DNA from 2 places in the Halomonas koreensis genome. Region 2 is predicted to be linked to the other one. Evidence: riboswitches for the same ligand, from Rfam matches in the RefSeq annotation. Region 2 holds a riboswitch; the other holds the start of a gene.
The links. Region 2 has a riboswitch for thiamine pyrophosphate ahead of QC818_RS01175 (SLC5/6 family protein). Riboswitches for the same ligand answer to the same signal wherever they lie in the genome.
Positions count from the first base shown of each region.

Region 1: it holds a riboswitch for thiamine pyrophosphate, as region 2 does, so the genes downstream of both, thiC (phosphomethylpyrimidine synthase ThiC) here and QC818_RS01175 (SLC5/6 family protein) in region 2, are expected to answer to the same signal.

Region 1 covers NZ_JARWAK010000010.1:21,314-24,479, forward strand. Annotated here, with positions in the region: gene thiC (phosphomethylpyrimidine synthase ThiC) at 1-1,640, opposite strand, end outside; TPP riboswitch at 1,717-1,834, opposite strand; gene tenA (thiaminase II) at 1,919-2,587, opposite strand; TPP riboswitch at 2,665-2,801, opposite strand; gene QC818_RS11970 (lysophospholipid acyltransferase family protein) at 2,865-3,166, opposite strand, start outside.
Region 2 covers NZ_JARWAK010000001.1:243,747-246,912, reverse strand. Annotated here, with positions in the region: gene ilvD (dihydroxy-acid dehydratase) at 1-619, opposite strand, end outside; gene QC818_RS01175 (SLC5/6 family protein) at 689-2,077, opposite strand; TPP riboswitch at 2,067-2,174, opposite strand; gene QC818_RS01170 (hypothetical protein) at 2,288-2,965, shown strand; gene QC818_RS01165 (zinc-dependent alcohol dehydrogenase family protein) at 2,985-3,166, opposite strand, start outside.

The sequences.
Region 1 (3,166 bases), on a different contig from region 2:
AACTGGTCCTCCCAGCGGAACTCGAAGCGCGCCTTGGACAGGGCGTTGTCGCGGCGCTGGGCGGCCGGGTGGCCCTTGGCCAGGTCGGCGGCGTGGGCGGCGATCTTGTAGGTGATGATGCCGGTCTTGACGTCGTCCTTGTTGGGCAGCCCCAGGTGCTCCTTGGGGGTCACGTAGCAGAGCATGGCGCAGCCGTACCAGCCGATCATCGCCGCGCCGATGCCGGAGGTGATGTGGTCGTAGCCCGGCGCGATGTCGGTGGTCAGCGGCCCCAGGGTGTAGAAGGGCGCCTCGTCGCACTCGGCGAGCTGCTTGTCCATGTTCTCCTTGATCAGGTGCATGGGCACGTGGCCGGGGCCCTCGATCATCACCTGGACGTCGTGCTGCCAGGCGATGCGGGTCAGCTCGCCCAGGGTCTCGAGTTCGGCGAACTGGGCCGCGTCGTTGGCGTCGGCCACCGAGCCGGGGCGCAGGCCGTCGCCCAGCGAGAAGGCCACGTCATACTGCTTGCAGATCTCGCAGATCTCCTCGAAGTGCTCGTAGAGGAAGCTCTCCCGGTGGTGATAGAGGCACCACTTGGCCATGATCGAGCCGCCGCGGGAGACGATGCCGGTGGTCCGCTTGGCGGTCAGCGGCACGTAGCGCAGCAGCACCCCGGCGTGGATGGTGAAGTAGTCGACCCCCTGTTCGGCCTGCTCGATCAGGGTGTCGCGGAACACCTCCCAGCTCAGGTCCTCGGCCACCCCGTTCACCTTCTCCAGGGCCTGGTAGATGGGCACGGTGCCGATCGGCACCGGGGCGTTGCGGATGATCCACTCCCGGGTCTCGTGGATGTTGGCCCCGGTGGACAGGTCCATGACGGTGTCCGAGCCCCAGCGGATGCCCCAGGTCATCTTGTCGACCTCGTCCTCGATGGAGGAGGTCACCGCGGAGTTGCCCAGGTTGCCGTTGATCTTCACCAGGAAGTTGCGGCCGATGATCATCGGCTCGGATTCCGGGTGGTTGATGTTGCACGGGATGATCGCCCGGCCGGCGGCGACCTCGTCGCGGACGAACTCCGGGGTGATCTCCTCCGGCAGGCGGGCGCCGAAGCGCTCGCCGGGATGCTGGTGGCCGAGGATGCGCTCGACCTCCTCGCTGCCCAGGGCTTGCCGGCGCTGATTCTCGCGAATGGCGATGAATTCCATCTCCGGGGTGACGATGCCCTGGCGGGCGTAGTGCAGCTGGGTGACGTTGCGGCCGGGCTTGGCGCGGCGCGGCGTGCGGGTCAGGTCGAAGCGCAGCGGGGCGAGCATCGGGTCGTTGGCGCGGCGCCGGCCGTACTCGGAGGTCGGCCCGTCGAGGAACTCGGTGTCGTCGCGTTCCTCGATCCAGGCCCGACGCAATTCCGGCAGGCCTTTCCGCAGGTCGATCTCGGCCTCGGGGTCGGTGTAGGGGCCGGAGGTATCGTAGACCAGCAGCGGCGGGTTGGCCTCGTCGGCCCCGGAGGTGCGGGTCGGCGACAGGCTGATCTCGCGGAAGGGCACGCGGATGTCGGGCCGCGAGCCCTCGACGTAGCGCTTGCGCGAGCCGGGCAGTGCCTGGATCGCGGCCTCGTCGACGCGGGCGCTCTCGGCGAGGAAGTGGTCGGTCTTAGCCATCGGTCGGTCTCCCAGGGGTTGGCGTGTTGTCGGGGAGGACCGCAGGGGAGGACAGCGGCCGTCGCGCACAAGGCGCGGCGGCGTGTCGCTTGATCCCTACGCTGGTCCTAGCCAGTTCAGGTTCAACGGGATCCATGCTCGGCGCTTGCGCCGCATGATCTCAGCCGTCGTCAACGGCACCCCGTCAAGCGAGTGGTATGGGCGGTGGTCATCCAGTGTGCCGGCCGCGCCTGGCACCGCCAGGGCCAGGCGCGGCCCGTCGATGGGGCCAGCGGCGCTCAGTCAGCGCGATCCAGCCCCATCTGCCAGAAGTCGATCTCCAGCCGGGTGGCATCGCGGAAGATGCCGGCCAGCCGCGCGAAGCGCGCCGGCGTGACCTCGGCCAGGCGGGCATCGAGCCAGGCGCGCTCGGCGCGCATGGCGGCCTGGAAGTCCTCGCTTTCGTACATGGCGATCCAGGCCTCGAAGGGGTTGGCCTCGCCGCGCACCGTGAAGGGCTGCTCGGCAAGCCAGCCCGCGATCTCGCCGTAGCCCACCAGGCAGGGCGACAGGGCCACGCGCAGGTCGAGCAGGTCGCCGCGGCTGCCGGCATCGAGCACGTAGCGGGTATAGGCCAGGGTGGCGCGAGCCTCGGGCAGGGCCGCGAGGTCGGCCTCGTCGATGCCCCAGTCGCGGCAGAAGCCGATGTGCAGGTCCAGCTCGACGTCGAGGATGGTCTTCAGGCCGTCGAAGGCCTGGCGCAGCTCGGCGAGGTCCTGGCTCTTGTAGGCGGCCAGGGCATAGGCGCGGGCGAAATGCACCAGGAACAGGTAGTCCTGCTGCAGGTAGTGGCGGAAGGCGCCCGGCTCGAGGGTGCCGGCCCCCAGGGCGCGGACGAAGTCGTGCTCCACGTAGGCGCGCCAGTCGTCCTGGCAGGCGGCGGTCAGATCACTGAAGCGGTAGCCCATCATGCCTCCGATCGGGTCGGGATCCGGAGGGCGGGCGCAGCGGAAGCGGGGGGAGGGGCGACGCAAGGGCCGGCGCGTCGTGCCCACCGCTCGATTCCCTACGCCGGTTCACGCGGGGCCGTGGCCCACGCCCACCCGGATCAGGTTCCACGGGATCGGCGCTGGATTGCCTGCGCCGTCTCAGCCGGATTCACCGGCACCCCGTCAAGCGAGTGTCCCCGAGTCTACCAGCTTGTCGGGCAGATGCCAGGGAAGAAATGGAAAGGTTTTCCAACGGTCAGTAGAGGCGCTGGCGCTTCCAGTCCGGCCGGCCCTCGAGCTCCTCGGGCGTCTTGCGGTAGCGCTTGTATTCCCACTGATACTGGGCCGGGTCCAGGGCGATCACCGCCTCCACGCAGGCATTGACCCCGGCCGCCGAGATCGCCTCGTCGGTATCGTGGACCCGCTCGTCGGCGGCCAGGAAGTGCAGCGCGAAGCCGCGCCCCGGCAGCCGGCGGGCCACCCCGGTGACCACCCGAGCCTCGGTGCGCGCCACCAGCTTGGGCAGCAGGGTGGCGGTATAGGCCGGGCGGCCGAAGA
Region 2 (3,166 bases):
TGGTGTTGGCGGTGTACATGCCGCCGCAGGCGCCGGGGCCGGGAATGGCGGTCTCCTCGATCCGCTTGACCGCGATGAGGTCCAGGTCGCCGCGGCTATGGGCGCCCATGGCCTCGAACACCGAGACGATGTCGGTGTGGCCCTCGCCGGGCAGGATGGTGCCGCCGTAGACGAAGACGGCGGGCCGGTCGAGCCTCGCCAGGCCGATCAGGCAGCCCGGCATGTTCTTGTCGCAGCCGCCCAGGGCCACCAGGCCGTCGAAGCCCTCGCAGCCCGCCACCGTCTCGATGGAGTCGGCGATCACCTCCCGCGACACCAGCGAGTACTTCATGCCCTCGGTGCCATTGGCGATGCCGTCGGAGATGGTGATGGTGTTGAAGATCACCCCCTTGCCGCCGGCGGCATCGGCCCCGTCCCGGGCCCGCTCGGCCAGCTCGCCGATATGGCTGTTGCAGGGGGTGACCCGGCTCCAGGTGGAGGCGATGCCCACCTGGGGCCGGGCGAAGTCGGCGTCCTCGAAGCCCACCGCCCTCAGCATGGCGCGGCTGGCCGACTTGCCGACGCCATCCACCACCGGGGCGGAGTGGCGACGGCGCGGGTCCCGGGGCGTCTCGCTCATGGCACGACCTCCTCTTTCGGTTCGGGGAACCTTCAGAGGGTGGTCGCCAATGCCCGGGCTGGCAACCGCTCAGGCGGCGCGACGCACCGCGGCGGGCCGCCACCAGGCCACCAGCAGGGCCACCAGGCTGGAGGCCGCCAGCGCGCCGAGGAAGGGCGGCAGGGTCGGCACCCCGCCCGGGAAGCTCGCCGCCAGCAGGCCCGCGGCGAGGCTGCCCGAGGCGATCCAGCCCGGCAGCACGGCGCCGGCCAGGCCCGCCACCCCACCGGCCAGGGCCGCGGCGGCGCTCATCCGCGGCCACAGCCCGAGCAGCACCGGCACCACGATGGCGGCGCACAGCAGGTCGGCGATCAGGAACAGCCGCAGCACGGAGAGCCCCTGCAGGGCGATGGCCACCACCGGCACCATCAGCGCCACGGTCACCCAGCGCGCCGCGCCCAGCGAGCGGCCGCGCGCCGCGCCGCCGGCCACCACCAGGGAGGCGATGCCGTTCTGCAGGGTATCCACACTGGAGGCCACCAGGGTCACCGCCAGCACCAGGGCCGGCAGGGCCAGCCAGGCCGGCGCCTCGCCGAGCAGCGCGAAGAAGGGGATCGGCGGCTCGCCCAGCGAGACGCCCGCCATGGCGGCCAGCATCCCCAGGCCGCCGACCACCGCCACCACCAGCACGGTCACCGCGCCGCCCAGCCAGGCGCCCCGACCCAGCGCCCGGGCGTCCCGGGCCGCCCAGACCCGCTGCCAGTAGCCCTGGTGGAAGAGGTTGGCCGCGGTCACGGCGATCACCAGGGTCAGGGCCACGGCCAGGGCATCGCCGGTGGGAATGGCAGGCATGGCGGCGTCCGCCGGCAACGCCGGCAGCCGCGTCAGGGCCACGCCGCCGACCAGTCCCAGCAGCGCCAGCAGCAGCCAGGCCTGCCAGCGGTCGGTGGCCAGGCTGGCCCGCAGGCCGCCCAGGGCCGTGTAGACCAGGGTGGCCAGCGCCACCCCGACCACCACCAGGTTGGCGGGCACGTCGGAGAGCAGCCCGGTGATGGCGCCGATGGCGGTGAGCTCGGCGGCCAGGAAGCAGGCCATGTAGAGGATGGAGACCAGCGCCACCCAGCGTCGCACGCCGGAGCCGAAGCAGGCGCCGGCATACTCGCCGATGCTGCGCCCCTCGGGCAGGCGGCGGCGGATGGCGGGCCCGAAGGCGCCGAGCACGATGAACGGCAGCGCCGAGCCCAGGGCGTAGCCGGCCAGGGCGACCGGGCCGGCGAAGGCGCCGATCTCCGGCGGGGCGAAGAGGATCCAGGCGCCCATCCCGGAGGCCAGGAAGGACAGCCCCAGGGTCGGGGCGGACTGGGAGTTGCGGGCGGTGACATAGTCGTCGAGGGGGCCATCGGCCCGGCGGGCCCGCAGGCCCAGGACGGTAAAGCAGAGCAGCGCCGCGCCGAGCACGGCTGACGTCAGGTAAGGCATGTCGCACTTCCTCCGCCGGCATGAACCGGATCAGGTTCCAGGGTCAGCGTCGAACGCTCTCTCAGCCCCGCGTGGCGGGACTCCCCTGGCGACAGTGGATGAATTGTCGTTGACGAACCTCAAGATTTTCGACGCTAAGTCGATATAGGCTCGTGACACCATGATGCCACAATGACGCCAGCCTTCGCACGATCACCCCGAGAGCCCGCCATGCCGTTTACCGAAGCCAAGGAACACGCGCCCGGTCGCCTGCACCGGATCTTCGCCGACCCCTACACCGCCTTCGACAACCTGGTCGGGGAACGCCTGCTGCACCTGCGCGTCGCGCTGGATACCCTGCTCGGCGAGCCGATGCGCGACGGCCGGCTGACGCTTCGGGTGATCCACGGTTGGGAGAACGGCGGCTGCGAGCCCGCGGACCTGCACCACAGCGAGCGCCGCCTCGGCGGCTTCGAGGACTTCCGGGCCCTGGCTCGCCACTACCATGAAGCCGCCGAGGCCCTGGCGCCGCTGCCCCGGGACGACACCTCGCTGCTGGCCGCGCCCCTGGCCGAGGCCATCGCCGACGCCGAGGCGGCGGGCCAGGCCGTCGACGCCGAGACCCGCGAGCTGCCGGCCCGCTGGCCGGCCTTTCCCCGGGGGCTGTCCCTCTACACCTTCTTCAAGGTCTATCACCGCCTGACCTACGGCGAGGACGACGCCTACCGCTCGATTCGCTGCGAGACCCCCGCGGGCCAGCGCGAGATCCACGAGTTCCATCTCGAGGAAGGCGAATTCGCCATCGTCGTGCCCGCCGAGGGCGAGACCGGCGAGAGCGTGCTGATCCTGCACGAGAGCCAGCTGGAGCCGGTGCAGGCGCTGCTGGAGGAAAGCCTGGCCGCCGCCTGAGGCGCCGGCCGGCACGCCGTCAGTCGAAGGCGATCACCTGGCGGATGGCCCGGCCCGCGGCCAGCGCCTCGAAGCCCGCATTGATCTCGTCCAGCGACAGCACCCGGGACAGCAGCCTATCCACCGGCAGCCGCCCCTGGCGGAACAGCCCCGCATAGCGCGCCACGTCGCGCACCGGTACGCAGCTGCCCACGTAGCTGC